3 regions of the Acinetobacter sp. SM34 genome follow, and region 2 is predicted to be linked to each of the others. Evidence: predicted binding sites of a transcription regulator. Region 2 holds the regulator's gene; each other region holds the start of a gene.
The links. The regulator PhoB, encoded in region 2, activates phosphate uptake and scavenging genes when phosphate is short. The targets are predictions, from matches to a motif close to TGTCATNAANCTGTCATAA.

Region 1 (7,690 bases), on a different contig from region 2:
ACACCATTTCATCCAGAGACGGAGTGATTAAACCAGACAGGCCGATGATGTCTACTTTCTCATCAATCGCAGTTTGCAGAATTTTTTCTGCAGGTACCATCACGCCAAGGTCAATGATGTCATAACCGTTACAGCCCAGTACCACTCCCACAATATTCTTACCGATATCGTGTACGTCGCCCTTTACGGTCGCCATCAACACTTTACCTTTAGACTGTGCGCCTGTTTTTTCCGCTTCGATATACGGGTTTAACCAGGCTACGGCTTGTTTCATTACACGTGCAGATTTCACCACTTGCGGCAGGAACATTTTGCCCGAACCAAACAAGTCGCCAACCACGTTCATGCCGTCCATGAGCGGGCCTTCAATTACGTCCAAAGGACGTTTGGCTTTTAAGCGAGCTTCTTCGGTATCTTCGTCAATAAAGGCAGTGATACCTTTCACCAACGCATGTTCAAGACGTTTTTCTACCGGTTGATTACGCCATTCAAGATCTGCAACCTGTTTTTGTGCAGCGCCTTGACCACGGTATTGCTCAGCAACTTCTAGCAGTTTTTCAGTGGCTTCCTGACCGCTTTCACCCTGGTTTTGGTTCAGGATCACATCTTCAACCGCAGCTTTTAGCTCTGCATCGATATCATCGTAAATCGCCATTTGACCAGCATTCACGATACCCATGGTCATGCCTTGCTTAATCGCATGGTACAAGAACACCGAGTGAATCGCTTCACGCACAGGCTCATTCCCACGGAAAGAGAAAGATACGTTAGATACACCGCCAGAAATCATCGCATGCGGCAAGTTCTGCTTGATCCAGCCTGTTGCTTCAATGAAGTCCACCGCATAGTTGTTGTGTTCTTCAATCCCGGTGGCTACCGCAAATACGTTCGGGTCAAAGATGATGTCTTCAGCAGGGAATCCCACTTCATTCACCAATACATCGTATGAACGCTTACAGATTTCACGCTTACGTGCTGCTGTGTCTGCCTGACCATCTTCATCGAAGGCCATCACAATCACGGCTGCACCGTACTGACGGCATAGGCGTGCTTTATGGATAAACTCGTCATAACCTTCTTTGAGGGAAATCGAGTTGACGACCGGTTTACCTTGTACGCATTTCAGGCCTGCTTCAATGATTTCCCATTTAGATGAGTCAATCATGATTGGCACGCGTGAAATTTCAGGTTCAGACGCCACAAGATTCAGAAAATGCACCATCGCACCTTGCGAATCGAGCATGCCTTCATCCATGTTGATGTCAATCACCTGTGCGCCTGCAACCACTTGTTGTAGCGCAACATCTAAAGCTTCGGCAAAGTTTTCTTCACGGATTAAACGCAGGAATTTTTTCGAACCGGTGACGTTGGTACGTTCACCAACGTTTACAAACAGTGATTCAGCAGTAATGTTAAATGGCTCTAGACCACTTAAACGGCAAGCAGGTTTGGTTTCAGGAACTTGACGCGGCTTGATGTCTTTTACCGCATTGTAAATGGCACGGATATGATCAGGCGTTGTACCACAGCAGCCGCCGGTGATGTTGATCAGACCGCTTTCAGCGAATTCTTTAATAAATGCAGCGGTTTCTTCCGGAGTTTCATCATAACCACCGAAGGCATTTGGCAAGCCCGCGTTTGGATGGGCAGATACAAAAGTATCGGCTACATCGGAAATGGTTTTCACGTGCGGACGCATGGCATCTGCACCCAAGGCACAGTTAAAGCCGATCGACAGCAAATCGCCATGACGGACAGAGTTCCAGAAGGCTTCTGCTGTTTGACCGGTCAAGGTACGGCCAGATGCATCGGTAATGGTGCCTGAGATCATCAATGGCAATTCATAACCAATTTGATTGAACACTTCTTTGACCGCAAAGATTGCAGCTTTACAGTTCAGTGTATCGAATACAGTTTCGATCAATAGAATGTCTGCACCACCTTCAATCAGGGCATGTGCAGCTTCAATATAGTTTTCTTTTAAAGCATCAAAAGTGATGTTACGGAAAGCAGGGTCATTGACGTTTGGCGAGATCGAACAGGTACGTGATGTTGGCCCAAGCACACCGGCAACAAAACGTGGTTTTTCTGGGGTTGAATATTTGGCACAAGCTTCTTTGGCAATACGTGCAGCTTCACGGTTAATCTCGGGAACCAGATCTTCCATGTGATAGTCAGACATTGAAACACGTGTGCCGTTAAAGCTGTTGGTTTCAATAATGTCGGCACCAGCCTCAAGATAGGCTTCGTGAATACCCTGGATAATGTGCGGTTGCGTCAACACTAAAAGGTCGTTATTGCCTTTGAGGTCAGATGCCCAGTCAGCAAAACGCTCACCACGGTAGTCAGCTTCTTCGAGTTTGTGACGCTGAATCATGGTGCCCATAGCACCGTCGATAATCAGAATCCGTTGAGCGAGCAGCTCTTTTAGGGTGGCAAGCGTGGACATAAATAACCCCAATCCGATGGAATATAAAATCGGCATATATGTTAGCAGAAATCAGTTCATTTTTACTGATATTCAGTTTATTTACTGAGCGCAATGATTGGCTTGCTGAATAAATAGTCGGCTTGAATTCAAGGTAGCCCGTTGAAAGTTCTGTAATAAATCCTTCATCAAGCTGTAATGAATATGCATCATGCTGTGTTATATGTCCGTATGACAGCGTCTGGCTGTCTGATATTTTATGCCTTGTAACATTATTGGAAATGGCTGAAGTACAAGGGGAAATTGATGAGATTTGATTATAAGTATATGATTTTTATTGTGTAAGTCGACTGTTTATCTCGGGATTCTAGCGAGAAATGTGGCAAATAAAGTATGAAATATTGCTTTATATGACAGCGCTTTGTCATATAATTGTCACAATTAAATTGAAGAATATAGGGGATTTAATTATCCCCTTTGAACCGTCTGCATGAATTCTAATATTCCTCCCGTCCAAGATCAGGTGCAGTCAGCACCAACGAAATCGACGAATGTGCATGTTGCTACGCCGAAATTTTTTATGCCGGTGTTTTTCACGGTTATTATTTCTACTTTAGCGTATATCGGTTTTCAGCTTTCCACCGATTTGGCGCATGTTCCGACATTAAGTTTATATTCCGTTATTCTTTTAGCGACTGCGTTGTTAATTGCTTTAGGCTTTGAATTTGTTAATGGTTTTCATGACACGGCCAATGCGGTAGCTACGGTCATTTATACCAATGCTTTATCTGCCCCTGTTGCCGTAATGTGGGCAGGCTTCTGTAATTTCCTTGGGGTGATGGTGGCAAGTGGGGCAGTAGCCTACGGCATCATTGCTTTATTACCTGTAGAACTGATTATGAATGTCGGTTCTGGAGCAGGCTTTGCCATGGTTTTTGCCATGCTGATTGCTGCGATTCTCTGGAATTTGGGTACCTGGTTTTTGGGTATTCCGGCATCGAGCTCACATACTCTAATCGGTTCGATTTTAGGTGTGGGTATTATGAACTACCTGCTTCATTCAGGCGCTGGCGCAAGCGGCGTAGATATGGAACAGGTGATGAAAGTGGGTAAAGCACTGCTGTTTTCTCCACTGATCGGTTTTGCTTTTGCTGCTGTCCTGTTTTTACTGGTGAAAAAAATCTTCCGTAAACAGTTGGAGCTCTTTCATCCGCCTGAAGGTAACAAGCCGCCACCACCTTTAATTCGTGCGATTTTGATTTTCACTTGCACTGGTGTGAGTTTCGCGCATGGTTCAAATGACGGTCAAAAGGGCATGGGCTTGATTATGCTGATTTTGATTGGTTGTGTACCATTGGCTTATTCTTTAAATAAGAATTTAGACAATGCACATATTCAGTCTTTTGAGCAATTGTCTCAGCAAACGGCTACTGCTATTTATCCGCAGCATGAAAATATTACGGATGCTCAGGCACGTGCTGTTATTACCAAATATATTCAAACCAAAGAAGTGAACCCTGAAGTGGTTCCTGCTTTAGCGGGCTTGACAGATCATTTGGGACAACGTGTTGCCAAATATGGTGATATTCACAATATTCCAGAGGCTGAAGTTTCTGCGATCCGCAATGATATGTATCTCAGCACGACTGCATTTAAGCGTTTAGATAAAGCTGAGCAGCTTCCTGCAATGTCAAAAGATCAAAGCAAGTTAGTTAAAGAATATCGTAAAAACCTTGATTCATTCCTTCAGTACATTCCAACATGGGTGAAAGTGGCTGTTGCCTTGGCATTAGGTCTGGGTACCATGGTGGGCTGGAAACGTATTGTGGTAACTGTAGGTGAGCGTATTGGTAAAAATCATATGACTTATGGTCAAGGCATGTCAGCCGAACTTGTGGCTATGACCACTATTGCTGCAGCAGATGGTTTGGGTATGCCTGTATCGACAACCCATGTTTTGAATAGTGCAGTCGCAGGTACCATGGTAGCCAATAAATCAGGTTTGAATTTACAAATGGTGCGTACGATTTTATCGGCATGGATTTTCACTTTACCAGCGACCATTTGTTTATCTGGTGGTTTGTACTGGTTATTCTTACAGTTTGTTTAAGATATCTGCTTGAAACAAAAAACGCTGCAATTGCAGCGTTTTTTATGCTCATTCATAAAGTCCTCGCCCTGAATAAGCTTAAAGTTGTGCTTTTAGTGAAATACCAGAGAGGATGTGCGAGAGGGGGTAATTAATAAAATATTGACCTCTCCCTTGCGTACTCAGAATATATTCTGAGGATCCTCATCTCCTAGAAGGAGAGGGAAAAATCCACCCTTATTTCTTAAATTTGCCTAACACTCGCTTAATCGGCAATTTTTCGTTGGCAAAGCCATACAATGCGGCAAAAGGCAGAGCGGTGCGGGCCAAATAAGGTACACGCCACAATCCGCCATGGTTGGCGCCTTTCATCATCAGTTCCAGTGGATGATCCAGATGGGTTTCCGGATTAGCGACTGACTGTGGATGGCGCAGGTCATAAATCCATAAGGCAGCCATTAAGGCATTGGTGGTTTCAGGGCTAAACGATTCCACATCGAACAGGCTGGCACCATTGAAGGCCGCTTTCAATAACGGATTTTTGGTCACTGAATGGGTCGTGGTAGAAGGCGCAATGTTAATACTGACGCGTTGTCCATAATGACGTGCCAGTGTTGCGCGCCATTGCTGTATACGTTTTGCCAAGGCATAGTTTGGACCTTGCTCGACCACCAGACAGTCAGCAATGCCATATTCCTGACCATTGTCGGAAGGAATGAGCATATGTAGGTTCTGCTGGAAAAAGCGCTTGGCGGTAACGGTTGAAATGCCTTTACTCATAAGCCGCCGGACTTTGGAACGACATTGGAACTTGTCATAAGAGGCTTCGACTACTTCCTTCGGAATGGCATAGACATCGGTTGGCGTGCACATGAACATTAAACTGGTATCGGATTTTTGCTCACTGACATATTCCATGATGCTGTCCATGGCCATGGCAACACGGACATGCTTTTCACCATCGAGATAGGCAATAGCAGCCAGGTCAAGCTGACGTTCACTTTGGCTTAACCAATGTGCAATTTCAGGGGTTTGGGTCAGTAAATCTGCGCCTAATTTTTCTTTCAGCACTGTACTTGAGGTATCTTCTGCCAATTTTTCCGTGCAAGGCGCATAAAGTGTGGCATTGCCTTGCTGAATGGTGTTGAGAATTCTGTCCCACACCCGAGTATTGGGTAAATCTACGGCAATAATATTGGCTTTCCATCGCGCCAGCCAGGTCAGCGGGCCAGCTTCAGAGCCTGCACCAAATAACACCATGGTACGGTCTGAAAGGTCAAACCATTCCGGATGCGCCTGTGCGGTACGCAAGGCATCTGCATGACTGCATTCGATAATGCCTGCATCTTGCCAGGTCTGGATTTGATCCAGTAAAGCCTGGCCTTGTAACTTTTGCCCTTTATAAGGGACGTACCATTCTGGTGCAGCATCACTTTCACCTTTGAGCTGAATGGTATATAGCGCTGAGGTATCGACATCTTTCATGATGTCTTTGAGTAAATAGCGTTGACCATCACGATAAAAGTCAAAGCTATGATGCGCTTTATGTAAGCCTTGTTTGGCAATGGTAATAGAGTTGTTGATGGTGCGAATACCTTGTTCTACCAAGGCTTTGAAGTAGATTGGGTAGTGCTTGCGCCAATTTTTTTCAGCAAGTGCATCCATGGATGCCTTGTTGTCAACAATAGACAGAGCTTCAGCAATAATTTCTTTGCCTGTTTGGGAGGTACTGGCTTTTTTGCTGTTGGGATTGATCGGGAATTGAAGACCATTTAATGAAGTAGACATGCAAAAGATCTCTTTTTCTTGCGCATTTATATACAGATGTCTACATTATCTATGCCAAAATGAATTGCGGGTTGGCATTTAATGACAAAATTATGTAAATATTCATTTAGAAATAGAGAATGAAAAAGGAGCATGCTGCTCCTTAACATTTGAAACATCAACAGTGCGCTGTATTGGGCAAAGCCTGCAAATTTTTTTAAGCATAAATGCAGGGTTATGCCATCATCCACAATATTATTAGAAAGGCAATTGCATCAACTTATTCAAAAAGTGCGGAATAACACGAGGTTCAATAATAATCGTCATGATTACCCCATAAGCCGCGCCCCATAAATGCGCACTATGGTTGATGTTGGAGTTGCCACGTTTGCCTGACCAGATGCTATAAGCTACATAAAGCACAGCAAAAATAATGGCTGGTACAGGAATAAAAAACACAAAGATCAATTTCCACGGTTCAAACAAAATATAGGCAAACAGTACTGCAGATACTGCACCAGAAGCCCCCAAACTTGCCCAGCGATGATCATTTTTATGTTTTAAGTAACTTGGAATAATCGCTGCAATCAACCCGCCCAAATAAAACAGCACAAAGCCTAAATCGTACATATATTGCCGATAAAAACTTTCAATCACGCTGCCAAAAAAGAACAGGGTAATCATGTTGAATAACAGGTGAGCCCCATCTGCATGCACAAAACCATGGGTAATAAAACGATCATATTGTCCACGCTGCATGGCAGGAGGCCAGAAAATTAACCGGTTCATAACATTCTGGTTTGAAAAGGCAATCAGCGAGATAATAACGGTAATAAGAATCAGGGTAACGGTGTGGTTAAAAGGTAAATCCAACATAAAAGCAAGTTCTACATTTCAAAATCTATTGCTCATAATGCCATTAAATGACAGCTTAAGTGGAACTTTCACAATAAATCCGACAATTTTAGTTGAATTTCTGAAATTACCCCACATCTTCAGTTAAAATGGCAACTTCAGCTTGAGGAAATATTGTGATGTCGACTGAGAACACCAGCACTGCAGTTGCAGAAGAGATTCCAAACTTATTGATTACTCCGACTGCTCAAGAGTATTTAAAGGATTTGTTAGAAAAGCAAAACACGCCAGGCATTGGGGTGCGTGTGTTTGTGGAAAATCCTGGTACGCCACGTGCTGAATGTTGTATGGCATATAGTGCACCTGATGAAGTTGTCCCAACTGACTATAAACAGGATTACCCGGATTTTCCTGCATTTATTGATACACCGTCTATTCCATATTTATTAGATGCGGTGATTGACTACAATAAAGACCGTTTTGGTGGTCAATTAACTTTCCGTGCACCAAATTCTAAAGTGCCACGCGTGGGGCCAGATGCATCAGTCGAA
Region 2 (7,690 bases):
ATAAAATTTATATTCAGGCCAAACGTTGGGAAAATACAGTTGGTCGTCCTGATATTCAGCAATTTAAAGGTGCATTGGCTGATCAGGTTGCCAAGAAAGGCGTATTTATTACCACATCCAATTTCAGTAAGGAAGCAATCGAATCCGCCAGGAAATCAGGAATTGTTCTAATAGATGGTGACAAACTCACATCACTGATGATTGAATTTGGTTTGGGTGTGCAAGTCGAGCGCAGTTTTCATATTTATAAAATCGACCAAGACCGTTTTGATGAAGATAATTTTTAATTATTCATGCGTATAAATTGCCACCTGATTGCGTCCATTTTTCTTGGCTTGATAGAGTGCAATATCGGCGTTTTTAATCAGCAGGTTTAAATCACTTTGATTCGGCTGCAGTTGGGATACCCCAATCGACACACTGAAATTAAAGAAGCACTTATCTTTAACACAAATTTGATGGCTTTCAATTTTTCGACATAAGCGGTTGGCAATGTTCATCGCATCTTCCAGTGTAGTATCGGGTAGCAAAGCAATAAACTCTTCACCCCCAAAACGGGCCAGTACATCGCTATGACGCATTTCCCGGCGCGTAATATCAGCCAGTACCCGCAGCACTTCATCTCCCACATCATGGCCATAAGTATCATTAATATTCTTAAAAAAGTCGATATCAAACATCAATAGACAGGTTAAATTATATTTGGGCCATTGCTGTATGCTCTGTTCGGCCAATTGTAAAAATTGTCGGCGGTTATACAGCTGGGTCAGTTCATCCGTATGCGCCATTTCAGTTAAGGTGTAATAGTTCCAGTCATTGAGTAACACCCGCAAAAAATTACGTTTTGAATTTAAGGTGTTATTCCAGCTGATATACATGCTGAGCAATAAAACCGGCGCGTAAATGAGTGAAAATAAAATCAGTTCCTGGACGCTGACTAACCTGAATACGCCATTAAAAATCACAGCACTAATCAGCAGGGAACTAAAAATGGAATTACGAAAAGATACCTGTATGCATAAATTGCCCAATAAAATAAAAATGATGCTGGCGTAGAGATACGTATTCACAACGGGACTCTGCGATAAATACAGCAGTTCAAGCCATATTGCTGCTGCAGCTGCAACAGAAGCCGGTAACAGACTATCCAGAATTTTAATATTCTTGCAGTAGCGGAAAGCCAGCCAGTTGACCGACAGTGCCAAGATGACAAGACTGAGCCGTGCAATACCAGACAGCATGCCAATGTCCGGTAATAAAACCCAATCGACAAAGAAATAGCCTAAAAAAGTCAGCTGACCAATAAAATTGACGCATTTTAAAAACTGTCGTTGGTGCTTATTTTGATAGTCCAGATAGTATTGTTGAAATTGTTCCGGAATACGGGTGCTAGGATATTCTAGTTGTTGTTCTATCTGTTTTTGATTGGCGAGCGTACACAGCCGCTTGGGTAAAATGGCAGTTCCGATATTTGAATATTTATCTTCATTGTTCCCAATATGATTATATTCTTGATTTTCAGAGTAATGAAACTTTTCCTGCTGTCCCTGGGACATGATTATCCTCTTCTTATAGCAGATTGGTCAGGGGGAAATAGTATGCTGAGGAAAAATATCTGTATACAGAAGATACAGTGAGTGACAGCCATAATTGTGACAAAAAATTATTTTTCTATAAAATTCATATGAATAGGCTATAAATAGTTAATAATTTACAGCGCTTAAACCTTGTTTTTCGAAGAAAATTTCAAAAATAACATTGTCCTATACATGGTATTCAGCGTATTAACTTAACTATAGGCTGAATGACGAAGAATCTATATGATTTATGACAATAGATGAGAACTTACAACAACAGTCGCGTTCATGAAATTCAGGATAGGAATATGACCAATAGCAACTATACAGAGCTTTCCAATTCGGACGATTGTGAAAAATATATCAATCAGTTTATTCAGGAATTTCCTTTACGTAGTGCGGAAATTGGGCAGGGCACCGTAATTAAGCGCGCATTGCCAAGCCGGCATAAACGTTTAATTGGAGCCTGGTGCTTTCTGGATCATGCGGGTCCGGCGGTTTTTCCTCAAGGCGATGGTCTGGATGTGGGGCCGCATCCGCATATTGGCTTGCAGACTTTTACCTGGATGATTGAAGGCACCATGATGCATACCGACAGCTTGGGTAGCAAACAGCTGATTCGTCCCAAACAGGTCAATTTAATGACTGCAGGGTATGGGATTTCCCATACCGAAGTGGCACCGGAAAGTGAAACCCATATGCATGCTGCCCAGCTCTGGATTGCCTTGCCGGATGACAAGATCAATATGGCTCCACGTTTTGATCACTATCCGGAACTGCCAGTGGTGGAAAAAGATCAGGTTGAATTTACTGTATTGGTAGGTGAGTTTTTACAAACCCGGTCCCCGGTCGAAGTACATACCGAATTACTGGGTGTGGATTTAACCGCACAGGAATCCACCACCACCCGAATTCAATTGAATCCAAAATTTGAATATGGCTTTATGGCGCTGGAGGGTGCTGCTGAAGTCAATGGTCATGAACTGACTGAAGACAACATGGTGGTGCTGGAGCCAGGTATGACTGAAATCGAAATCCGGTTGCACAAAGGCAGTCGTGTACTGTTGTTGGGTGGCGAACCTTTCGAGTCACCCATATTACTGTGGTGGAATTTTGTCGGGCGGACTCAGGAAGAGCTTTGCCAAGCCCGTGACCACTGGATTACTCAGCATGAACGTTTTGGTACGATTCCTGACTATCCGGGACCCCGCCTGGAAGCACCCGCATTTCCCGATAAAATGCGTGCCTCAAAATAACAATAAAACTTAGGATTGTGGATATGGCAATTATTGCAAATGCAGAAGTACAGAGCCTGGCTGAACCCTGGTCAGGTGAAGTGAAAAGCGGAAAACACCAGTATATTACCGATAAACCGGAATCCTTTGGCGGGCAGGATTTAGGGCCTGCACCTTATGACCTGATTTGTTCCGGCCTGATTTCTTGCACCATGATTACCTTGCGCATGTATGCCAGTCATAAAGGCATAGAATTAGGTCAATTTTCTGTGGAAGCCGATTTTAATGCCAATAAAGAAGGCAAAGAATGGATTGAGCGCCGTTTGTCTTTTGCCCAGCCATTATCGGATGAACTGAAACAAAAAGTTTTAGAGATCAGCAGTAAAACACCAGTCACCAAAACATTGTTGCGCAGTCTGGAAATTAATACGGTTCTGCTTTAAATCCAACCCGATACCGATGACATTTTGTCCAAAGCAAAATATCATTTTTTAAGACCATCAGTTATGATCAAAATATAAAAATAGAGGTCAAAAAATAATGATTACACTGCACCACTTAGATCAGTCACGCTCTTTTCGAATTTTATGGGCTTTAGAAGAACTGGCTCAAGATTACGAGGTTAAGTTTTATAAACGGTTACCCACCTTTGCCGCACCGCCTGAATTAAAACTGGTTCATCCTTTGGCTAAAGCCCCGATCTTGACCGATGAGGATCAGACCATTGTTGAATCGGCAGTGATTTTGCAGCATCTGCAAGAAAGCTATGATATGGCGCAGAAATTTAAACCGAAGGCCAAAAAGGATCAGCAACAGTACCGCTACTGGATGCACTATGCCGAGGGTTCGTTAATGCCATTATTGCTGATGCAACTGGTGATGAACAATGTCCCCAAACATGTCCCTTGGCTGATTAAGCCGGTTGCACACAAAATTACTTCGGGCGTGAAGGCGGGATTTATTCACCCGCGTTTAAAAGATCATATTGCTTACTTGGAAGATTATTTATCCAAGCATGAATATTTTGCCGGATCATTTTCCTTTGCCGATATTCAGATGTGGTTTCCACTTGATGCCATTCAATCCAGAGCCTCGGGTTCATATCCGCATATCGCCCAGTATCTGAAACGTCTTGAGGAACGGCCTGCCTTTCAGCGAGCCAGGTTTAAGGAACAAGGTCTGACTTAATACAGGCAGGTCTAGCAGAGTTTGTACAGGCGTTCTTTAGGGAAAATGACTTTAAAAGTCGAGCCTTCATTCTCTTTGGATTCAATTTCCAGATGTGCGCCGTGTTGCATCAGCACATGTTTTACAATAGCCAGACCTAAACCGGTTCCTCCAGTTTGACGGCTACGGGCGCTATCGACCCGATAGAAACGTTCGGTTAAACGTGGCAAATGTCTAGGGTCAATCCCGATGCCGGTATCTTGAACGGTAAAGATGCCGTGTTCACCATCATCATGCCAACCCATGGTGATGGTTCCGCCTTTAGGGGTGTACTTAATGGCATTGGTAATTAAGTTACTAAAGGCACTGGCCAGCTCGGTCTCGGAACCGATCAGGTCGCAATGGCTGTCAATGTCGAGATTGAGCGCATGGTGATAGTCGACATTATAGGCCTGCGCATCATCAAACAGCTGGTTCATCAGACTTGGCATTTCAATAATCTGGTTTTTCGCGATTTTTTTGTCATTTTCTAAACGCGACAATAGCAATAAATCATTCACCAGGGCGTTCATGCGCTTGGTTTGCGCCTGCATCTGGTCGAAGGCACGTTTCCAGCGCGGATTTAAATCTTCCTGATCGGTAAAGGTTTCAATATAACCGCTGAGTACCGTAAGCGGTGTACGTAATTCATGGGAAATATTGTCGACAAAATCTGTGCGCATCTGTTCCAGATTATGCATGCGGGTGACATCGTAGGCCACCAATAAGCGGCTTTCTCCACCAAAACGGGTCATTTTGACTTGCACATAATGGTCTTCAAAGGCAGAAGATTTCATTTTCAGGCCATCAGGCGCTTGATCTATATGATTGAAATATTCAATAAAACTGGGCTGACGCAGAATGGTCAAAATATTGCGACGACGGTCGAGTGGTTGAATACCAAGTAATTTTTCTGCAGCGGGATTCCACCATTCAATTTGATGCAGTTCATCAATTAAAACCACAGCTTCAGCCAGCGCTACCAGTGAAGATTGAGCCCGGTCAATCAGGCCGACCATTTCTGCCTGGACAATACGTTCCTGACGCTGCGAACGGTAGACATTAAACAGCAATGCACCCCAGATGCCATTTAAATTGGGTGGCACATCATAAGGGCGATTGGAAATCCACTCATTGACCAGATACAGCGAGCGTAATTGCAAGGCAAAAAACACCGCAAAGGCGATTAAAATAAAAATCCAGAAGTACCCAATTCCTACACCGATTAAACCTGAGATCAGCAATAAAAAGACCAGCAGACGTAAATCTTGCTTGGCAAAGGTCCATAAACTGCTGTAACGGAACTGTTTATGTTCTCGCGCAAGTTCGGGGATGGGGTAGGGTTCATACATAAAAAGTGATTTACCTGAAAATAACTAGCCTAAAGCCACATCTGCACGGGTAGAAAAACGGTAACCTGTACCACGAACGGTTTGTACATAACGATCGGCACCATATGGTTCCAGCACTTTACGCAAACGGCGGATATGTACATCAATGGTACGGTCTTCAATATATACGTTACCACCCCAAACCTGATCCAGCAATTGCGCCCGGGTATAAGCCCGTTCCGGATGGGTCATGAAGAAGGCTAGCAAACGGTATTCGGTTGGCCCCATCTCTAAAATATTTTGACCATGACTGACACGCTGACTGACCGGATCCAGTATCAGACCATTGGCATCAATGGTTTTTTCGCCGCTTAGGGCATTGGCACGACGTAACACGGCCTTAATGCGGGAAACCAGTTCACGGGTGGAAAAAGGTTTGGTCATGTAGTCATCGGCACCGGCATCCAGACCTTGCACTTTATGGTCTTCTTCAGCACGGGCCGTGAGCATGATCACCGGAATTTCAGATAAGGTTTCATCACGTTTTAAACGGCGACACAGATCTACACCGCTGACACCACCCGGTAACATCCAGTCGAGTAAAACAAGCGCAGGACGTTGATCTACAATCATCTGGTGGGCTTGTTTTGCATCTTCGGCTTGTAAACACTGAAAGCCTGCCATATCTAAAGAAGTATGAATCATCTCTCGAATGGGAAGTTCGTCATCGACGATTAATATATAGTCATTCACAACGCAATATCCTATTTGATGTTAACGGTGAACCGTTTTTTATTTATGACAGGCTTATTACAAAGATTAATTATGACAGTATCATTGCAGAAAAGGCAGTTCGGCCTATTTTCGCAAAAAATTGTGACAATTTTAATGTCATAAAATGAAGAATTTAAAATAAATCAGTTATATAAATATATTAAATTCAAGGTGTTGAATATTTTTTAACAGCTTTGTAAAAGCAGCTGCTTTTGCTCATATTTTTTCTTTTTCCGAAAAAGTCTCCAGCAGCGATAAGAAAACGATACTGCAAGAAGAGAGGACATCCTCCAGCGAGGGTTTAAAATCACTGACCACCCAGCGGATGGCGATTTGCGTGACATAGCCATTTAAACCAGTCGAAATCATCGAAATTTCACGTTCAGAGCGGTTAATGTTCGGCATCATCAGCATGACAAAAGCATGAATCATACGGTCAAACCGCAACATGGTTTCATGGATGGTGGCCTGGTTATGCAGTTCTTGCACCAGCATGGCATCAATATAAATAATCCGCGCCATAGGTGGATTGTCTTTTAAGGTGGTGAGCAGGGCCGTGAGACCCGCTTCGATCATTTTTTTTGGATCGGTCGAGGCCTGCATAATGGCCTGCATGACATTGTGCTGCAACTGGTCAATTAACTTTAAAAAAATGGTTTGAAAAAGTTCTTCACTTTTCTTAAAGGATTCATAGAAATAGCGTTCGGTTAACTTGGCTTCATTACAAATATCTTTCACAGTAACTGCAAAAAAACCATGCGTACCATAGGCTTCAATCCCGGCCTCAATCAATTTTTCACGCCGTGCCTGTTTACGTTCGGTTAAGGACATGCCTTTAAATTGACGTTCTTTGGTTTTTGCCGTTTTTTTTTGATTTTCTTCGAAACTTTTGTGCTGTTCAGTCATAAATGTGGTGTGCCAAATGAAATCGAGATTTTGCTCTATATTAACAATAATTTATCTCTATACCTATGCGTAAAACAAAGCCGCGGCTTTTGCTGTATGGATGGATAACTTACATATTATATTGACAATGGTTATTGTCAAAATTATATTGGATGGATGAACTGCACATCATCCTGACAGAAAAACAATCGAGATGTTTAGGCTGATGAGGCAGAAAACTGAATAAGGATAGGTCATGAAAAATTTTAAAAATAAAGTCGCAGCAATTACCGGTGCAGGGTCAGGTATTGGACAGCAATTGGCCGTACTTTTGGCGAAGCAAGGCTGTCATTTGTCCTTAAGTGATGTCAATGAACAGGGTTTGGCAAAAACGGTTGAACTGGTCAAAGACAGTCATGTCCGTGTGACGACAAAAAAGGTCAATGTAGCCAAGGTTGAAGAAGTTCGTGACTGGGCTGCGGAAACTGTGAAAGATCATGGTTCAGTCAACATGATTTTTAACAATGCCGGTGTGGCATTGGGTTCAACCGTGGAAGGGGCGAGTTACGAAGAACTGGAATGGATTGTGAATATTAATTTCTGGGGCGTGGTGTATGGCACCAAAGAGTTCTTGCCTTTAATCAAGCAATCGGGTGAAGGGCATATCATCAATATTTCCAGC
Region 3 (7,690 bases), on a different contig from region 2:
TTTGCGTCATACATTTGGCTTGAGTAATGAACACAAAAAAATGGTCATTAAGCAATCTAATAATTTAACGATGATGGTTGCACAAATTTATTTAAAGCATACTTTGCCTGATCGTCAAAAGCTTATTCAGGTTTTTATTCAAAAGTATCGTGAATGTTTTATGTTACCTGAAGATATATCAGAAGAAGAACGACAAAAGATTTTAGCGCGTTATAAATAGACATAAAAAAGCCCTCAATTGAGGGCTTTTTAAATTTCAAGATTATATTAGGTGAGGAACCAGGTGTAGTAACCCCAGATCATCAGCGGCCATGCGATATATGGGCTAAATAGCCATTTCCACAGCCAGAACTTAGGCAGAAATCCTACTCCGTAAATAAATCCACCTGAAATGCCAATCATGATCATCATTAATGCGCTATGGTTATAGTGACCATTGGCATCTAGCATGAGTGCAGGGTGAATCAATAGCACCGTAGCAAGTGGCAATGCCATCAAAAATGAAATGGCCATTACAAATTTATTTGGCTTGCTTTCTTCTGCTGTCATTGCGATTTCTGTCATGGTTTATTCCTCATCTAAATCTTGATGATGTTCGATATAAAGGGCACTTAATACGCCTGCAAAGCACGCCATTAAAATCCCGAGAATCCAAGCAAAATACCACATATTGAATAACTCCTAGTTTTTCTAACACAGCCTTAGTAGAGGCTGTGTGAATTTTCTTGAACGTGTTTGTTGGTAATAACGCCCCACATTTTGTAGTAACACCAGGTGGTGTAGCACAAAATGATTGGCACAAAAATACACGCTGCAACAGTCATTACAGTTAGTGTATTTTTACTTGATACCGCATCCCACATGGTTAAGCTGGCAACAGGGTTGATGCTTGAAGGCATAAGGAATGGGAACAATGCAAAACCAGCAGTTAAAATAGCACCAATTACAGCAAGTGATGAACCAAGGAAGCTTAAACCGGCTTTAGCTTTACCTGCAGCAAGCACCACAATCAATCCACCTAAAATACCAGCAATAGGTGCAATTTTAGTGATTGGATATGTAGTGTAGTTATTCATCCAGCCGTGGTTGGCATTGGTAATGACTTCTTTGGCAAGCGGGTTTGCAACACCATTGGTATTAAATGGTTGAGCTAGGCTATAACCTTCAATACCACCGAAGTATAACCATGCGCCAGCACCCAGGAAGCAGACTAGGAACACTACACCCATCAACTGAGTTGCTTTAGCAGAACGTGCACGTAAGTCACCATCTGTACGAAGCATCAACCAGGCACCACCATGCGCGCACAGCATAGATAGGCTGACCAAACCACAAACAATGGCAAACGGATTAAGCAGTGCAAAGAAGCTGCCAGTATAAGTTGAACGTACTGTTTCATCTAAAGTGAAGGGTACGCCTAAGAACATATTACCGAAGGCAACACCGAACACTAAAGCAGGAACTGCACCACCAACAGCTAAACCCCAATCCCAGGAGGTACGCCATTTTTTATTTTCAAGTTTTGAGCGGTAGTCAAAACCAACTGGACGTAAGAACAGGGCAAAGAGAACTAGGAGTAATGCCCAGTACATTCCAGAGAATGCTGTTGCATAGACCATTGGCCATGCTGCAAACAGTGCACCACCTGCAGTAATGAACCAGACCTGGTTACCGTCCCAGTGTGGAGCAATCGTATTGATTGCGGCACGACGTTCTTCATCGTTTTTGCCCACGAATGGCATGATTGCCATGGAGCCCATATCGAAGCCATCGGTGAGGGCAAAGCCAATCAGTAGTACACCAACCAGAACCCACCAGATGATTTTGAGTAATTCATATTCGATCATGATTGAGCCTCCGCAGCAGCGTGGTTTTGATCATCAGCTTTTTCAAAATGGTATTTGCCAGTATGTAAAGAACTTGGGCCTAAGCGAGCAAATTTAATCATCAAGTACATTTCGATAATCAGAAGTACTGTATAGAATGCTGCAAGCGCTAAGATTGAACCCCAAATATCACCAGTACTTAAGCTTGAAGCAGAAAGATGTGTAGGTAAAACCTCACCAATGGTCCACGGTTGACGGCCACCTTCAGCCACATACCAGCCAGTTTGTGTAGCAATCCAAGGCAGTGGAAGACCGTAAAGTGCAAATTTAAGTAACCATGGTTTGTTTTCTGCATTGCGTTTAGCTACTGCATAAGTTGCAAGGACGAATAGCAACAACATTAAGAAACCAGAAGCCACCATCGCACGGAACGAGAAGAACAGGGCAGTTACGTTAGGAACAGTATCCTTGGTTGCTGCTTTGATTTGCTCTTCAGAAGCATCTACTACATTTGGTGTATATTTTTTAAGAAGTAAGCCGTAACCCAAGTCTTTTTGATTTTCTTTGAAAGAAGCCATCAGCGCTGGTGAGCGATCGCCTGCACGAAGTTTTTCAAGTTCGCTATATGCAATCATACCGTTACGGATACGAAGCTCATGTTGAACCATCAGGTCTTTTAGGCCAGTCACTTCTTTATTAAGAGAACGAGTGGCAATAATACCCATCACATATGGAATTTTGATGGCGTAATCAGTGCGTTGTTCTTCCCGATTTGGAATACCAAACAAGGTAAATGGTGCAGGTGCTGGGTGAGTTTCCCATTCTGCTTCAATTGCAGCTAATTTGGTTTTTTGCACATCGCCAAGTTCATAACCTGATTCATCACCAAGCAGAATCACTGAAAGAGTAGAAGCTAAACCAAAGATTGCAGCGATCGCGAAAGAACGGCGTGCAAAAGGAACATCGCGTTTTTTGAGCAAGTAGAAACTGGAAATCGCTAAAACGAAAACTGCACCAGTCACATAACCTGAAGATACGGTGTGGACAAATTTAACCTGAGCCACCGGGTTGAAAATCAGTGCGCCGAAGTCAACCAGTTCCATACGCATGGTTTCAAAGTTGAATGCTGCACCGACAGGGTTTTGCATCCAGCCATTGGCAACTAAAATCCAAAGTGCCGACATATTGGAACCGAGTGCAACCAGCCAGGTCACGCCTAAATGCTGAACTTTAGAAAGTCGATCCCAGCCGAAGAAGAATAGACCAATAAAAGTCGATTCCAAGAAAAACGCCATTAATCCTTCAATAGCCAGTGGTGCACCGAAAATATCACCCACGTAGTGTGAGTAATACGCCCAGTTTGTACCAAACTGGAACTCCATGGTTAAGCCTGTAGTTACCCCTAAGGCAAAGTTAATACCAAAAAGTTTTCCCCAGAATTTGGTCATGTCTTTATAAATTTCTTTACCGGAAATCACATAAGTGGTTTCCATAATGGCAAGAATAAAAGCCAGACCAAGAGTGAGAGGTACAAATATAAAGTGATACAACGCGGTCATTGCAAATTGGAACCGCGAGAGATCGACCACGCTTTCAGAAATCATCAACGTGTCTCCTTGATTGGGGAAGGATTGCCAGCAATATGCTCGGCAACTTGATTGTCAAAATTTTGAGGAATGGTAGGGGCGTCGAACCAGATATGTTTAATCGTTAGCAAGAGGGCAACCTTAATTATTAAAATGATTGCGATCTCACGAACTAATCTTTGATTGAAATCTTTGGGTATTAAGCTCATGCACATAAGCCTATTTTTTAAAACATAATGTGTATTATTAAACAAAAAATAACTAAAAATAAATAGATTGAACAATTAAAATAAAAATATATTATTTTTAATTTTAAAAACAATAACATATATCTTTGTCGTGTTAAAAATTATACTAATTTTTTGTCATTATAAAGTTGACTAAAACACTGCGTATTTAATTTTTAATTCCAACTAAAATACTTATATACTTTTAAATCCAACTAAAACACTTGTATCTTTTTAGGAGATATAACCAATTAACTGATAATGGTTCTTGTTTAAATTTCCATTTAATATGTTCTGTGTAAATTCAACTAAACATCTTGACTTAAAATGTAGGATAGATGGGAGAAGAAGTGAAGATTCTTGCATCAAAAAAAAGACCACACGAATGTGGTCTTTTTAGTAACTGGTTTAAGTAGATGAAGAGGGCTTAGAAATTATATTCCATACCCAGGCCAATCACAGTTTTCTTATCGTCTTTTGTTAACCAGTCACGTTTCTGTTGAGCAACTACGCCATAGAAACGTGCTTGTTTATTTAGATTGTAATCGACACCTACGCCATATTGGTCGATTTGACGGTCAGATTTACTATCTACAGAAGTATTGGCAGATAGATATTCAGCCTTTAATTTCCATGGTGTAGATGGAATCGCATAAGCGGTAGTAATACCGTAAGCATCTTCTTGTAAACCTTTATAAGAGGTGATTGTGGTAACAGGAGGAGTGCCACTTGTGCTTGATGTTGTTACCGTATCGTCAGTTGGTTGAGCAGTTTGCCATAGAGCACCTAAAACCAGACCATTTACACCAGCTTTGCTTAAATCAACAGAACCAGTTACACGAACCGCATCTGAATATATACCTGTTAGGCTATAAGCGTTGTATTTGCCTGCCACACCAAAGTTACCCGCGATTGCTGCAGCCACACCATAGTCTTTGTTTTCATAGCCAAGTGAAGTTGAAATGCCATCACCAAAACCACTGCGTTTGCCTTTTTGACCTTTACTGTCATTGTCGGTCGCTGAATCTTCACCTTGCTGCGCCATAATATTGAATTGCAGGCCGCCAAGTAACTTTTTATCGGTTTCAAAACCGATTGCGTTATTTAAACGATCTTCACCATATAGCATGCTGGTCATGTCAAGGTGGTTGTGATCGTTAAAAATATCTTGGTTATTGCCCGCAGCAGTTTTGAAGTAAGAATCGTAGTTACCCGCTTTTAATGTACCGATATCGGCAAATTTAAGACCCAAGAAGCGGTTACGCATTCCCCAGTCTTTATCTTTATTACCATCGGTTGAAACTTCCCATTCAGCTAAATACACTGCCGACATCTTGTCAGTTAATTTTTCTTCGCCTTTTACTCCTAAACGTGAAGCATTAGAGTTTATTTCTGTAACGTTTTTGCCATCAAATTTACTGTTGTCAACTTGGTCTAAGGTAACATTTAATTTACCGTACAAAGTTGGCGCTGCTTGTGCTGCACTCATCCCCATAGCCGCTACAACAGCAGCGAGAAGCAATTTTTTCATTGAGATTTCTCCAAAAAACGGTTCTAAATGGCATTCGCCTTACTTAACACTTCTTTTTAGTTTGCTTAAGTACAAAAAGTTACAGAAGCTCACCAACTTGCTATGCAGTATCTGCAAACTTTATGACAGGGAGGTGAAAGCTATATGACAGTTTTATGACGATGAAAATTACTTTAATTAATATTTTTTATTATTTTTCAGTTATTTAATTTTTATTTAAAATCCATGAGATAAAGTTAGATAATCCCAGATATAAAAAATGGAGCTTATGCTCCACTTTTGACAAGTTAAAATTCTAGTGAATTTTAAAGTTCAGCTTTAATTCTTTCCGCTAATGCTTGGATTTTTTCTTGATCACCCATGTGTAAAGCATGTTTGCCCAATTCATGAACCGAACTTGGAATAAGGTGGAAATGTACATGCGGAACCGTTTGACCCGCAGATGCACCTGACAGTTGCATGAGTACAATCCCTTGAACATCAAGTGCTATTTTCATCGCTTGGGCAACTTTTTGCACAATTTGAATTGTGTAAGCAGCAGCGTCAGGCGGTAGATCTAGCAATGTTATCGCAGGTGTTTTAGGGATGACCAGCGTGTGACCTTCAGCTTGTGGCATGATGTCCATGAAAGCCAGAACCTGGTCATCTTCGTACACTTTAATTGCAGGAAGTTCATTACGAATAATTCGTGCAAAAATATTCTGATCATCGTAAAGCATGTCTAATCCTTGAAGTGATTGGGTACTGTAGTTATTTACAGTTCAATTCTTTCTGACGATCTTTGATGGCGTCAAGTCGTTGTTGCTCTTTTTCTGAAAATTTTGGTTTAGTTGTATAGCAATTGTCATTGCCAAACTTCGCCTTGGCTTCAGGGTCTTTAAAGCAAAAACCTTTAGACGCATAAATGACATCATGGTCATTTTTCAATTTTTGACATTCTTGCTCGGCCGTCGCGGCAAATGCCGTTGCCCCAAAAAAAGTTGCAAAACTAGCCAACATTGCAACAGTAAACTTAGTCATGAGGGTTTCCTCTAATGGAATATTGTGTAGAACACTTCTACACAATATTAGGTTTCTTTATTATTATTCAATGGCGAGTTATTACTCAAGTGTAATTTTACTCCAGGATTCATACATTTTCACAGCACTAGAAAAATCACTGTCTTTTTCTGCTAGATTGCTGGCCGCCTGAATCAGACTTTGAGTTAAGGCAATCACGGGTGCAGAAAGTTTGGCTTCACGAACCAGATCTAGGGCAATCCCTGTATCTTTTGCCAATAACGGCAGGGCGAAGGTCAGGGGAAATTCGCGGTTTAAAACGCGTTGTGGCAATACAGTTTCAGTCACGCCACTTTTACCACTCGATGCATTAATGCAGTCTAAAGCTTCATTGAGGTTGACGCCATGGGCTTTTAATGTCGTAAAGCCTTCTGCAGCAGAACAAAGATTTACCGCCAATAACATATTGTTTACCGCTTTAACCGCGAAACCTGCACCTGATTCACCGACATGTTTAATCAGTTGGCCAAAGGCTTGAATTGCGGGCAGGGCTTTTTTAAAAGCACTGGCTTCACCGCCAATCATTACTGTCAAGCTGCCTTTTTCAGCACCAATGGTTTGACCACTAACTGGTGCATCCAGAAAGTCTACATTAAGTGCTTTTAAATGCTGGCTCAGTTTTTTTGCTGATGCGGGTACACCACTGGTGCAATCGACCCATATAGCACCAGGTTTGATGTTGATATTTGCAATCAGGTGTTCGACTTCTTTGCTGGTTGGCAAACATGAAAAAATGACATCTGCCTGTACAGCTTGCTCAAGTTCTACAGCTTGGGTGCCAAATTCAGTTGCATGTTGCTTGGCTTTTTCGAAATTGCGGTTCCATACATACACCGTATCGAAATGTTGAGGTAAATGGGCTGCCATACGGTAACCCATTGCGCCTAAGCCGATAAATGCAACTGACTGAATCATGATGTATCCCTTATATTTTGCTCGATCTCTGTTTTAGCCAGGTGGTCATAAATGGCCAGAACTCGTTGGCACTGGACTGGCTTGACATTAAGCCCAAATGACCACCCGGGATGAGAGTAAACGTGACATCCTGGCTATTTGTCAATTCAATTAAGGGCTTAACTGCCTCTTTAGATACGATCTGGTCGCTACGACCCGCACCTACCAATAAAGAGCAGTCTATATTTTTTAATTCGATATTCTTATCTTGTAATGTAATAACGCCGTTTTTTAGCGGGTTTTGTAGCCAGACATTAAAAATCATGTCCTGATTGATGCCACCTGGGTAGTCAATCATCCGGTTCAGAAAATTGCCCATGGTGGCATGTTCATATAAGGCTTGCGGATTATCCAGGTTTGCTAAAAGCTGCTTTTGGCTCTGAATCCATCCTATAGGATCAATCATTTTAAAACCCAGTGAATTGAGTATACCGGGGCTATGAATCAGATGCTTGGGTACGGTTCCTGAGTAAATCTTGTTTTGCAAGGCTTTATTTTTGGCAATCA

Region 1: the regulator PhoB is predicted to act here: its motif matches at 2,851-2,869, upstream of LZZ98_RS00645 (inorganic phosphate transporter).
Region 3: the regulator PhoB is predicted to act here: its motif matches at 5,313-5,331, upstream of LZZ98_RS01825 (porin).

The regions. Positions count from the first base shown of each region.
Region 1 is NZ_JAKLTP010000001.1:132,787-140,476, forward strand. It holds gene metH (methionine synthase) at 1-2,449, opposite strand, end outside; gene LZZ98_RS00645 (inorganic phosphate transporter) at 2,919-4,538, shown strand; gene LZZ98_RS00650 (hypothetical protein) at 4,755-6,305, opposite strand; gene LZZ98_RS00655 (rhomboid family intramembrane serine protease) at 6,543-7,160, opposite strand; gene nfuA (Fe-S biogenesis protein NfuA) at 7,319-7,690, shown strand, end outside.
Region 2 is NZ_JAKLTP010000009.1:80,199-87,888, forward strand. It holds gene LZZ98_RS09245 (restriction endonuclease) at 1-287, shown strand, start outside; gene LZZ98_RS09250 (GGDEF domain-containing protein) at 288-1,556, opposite strand; gene LZZ98_RS09255 (pirin family protein) at 1,886-2,833, shown strand; gene LZZ98_RS09260 (OsmC family protein) at 2,857-3,255, shown strand; gene LZZ98_RS09265 (glutathione S-transferase) at 3,353-4,000, shown strand; gene phoR (phosphate regulon sensor histidine kinase PhoR) at 4,012-5,370, opposite strand; gene phoB (phosphate regulon transcriptional regulator PhoB) at 5,395-6,102, opposite strand; gene LZZ98_RS09280 (TetR/AcrR family transcriptional regulator) at 6,340-7,029, opposite strand; gene LZZ98_RS09285 (SDR family NAD(P)-dependent oxidoreductase) at 7,265-7,690, shown strand, end outside.
Region 3 is NZ_JAKLTP010000002.1:17,808-25,497, reverse strand. It holds gene LZZ98_RS01855 (DUF6988 family protein) at 1-220, shown strand, start outside; gene LZZ98_RS01850 (cyd operon YbgE family protein) at 268-564, opposite strand; gene cydX (cytochrome bd-I oxidase subunit CydX) at 568-669, opposite strand; gene cydB (cytochrome d ubiquinol oxidase subunit II) at 702-1,847, opposite strand; gene LZZ98_RS01835 (cytochrome ubiquinol oxidase subunit I) at 1,844-3,430, opposite strand; gene cydP (cytochrome oxidase putative small subunit CydP) at 3,430-3,621, opposite strand; gene LZZ98_RS01825 (porin) at 4,067-5,170, opposite strand; gene LZZ98_RS01820 (HIT family protein) at 5,476-5,889, opposite strand; gene LZZ98_RS01815 (YARHG domain-containing protein) at 5,921-6,190, opposite strand; gene LZZ98_RS01810 (NAD(P)-dependent oxidoreductase) at 6,272-7,144, opposite strand; gene LZZ98_RS01805 (alpha/beta fold hydrolase) at 7,155-7,690, opposite strand, start outside.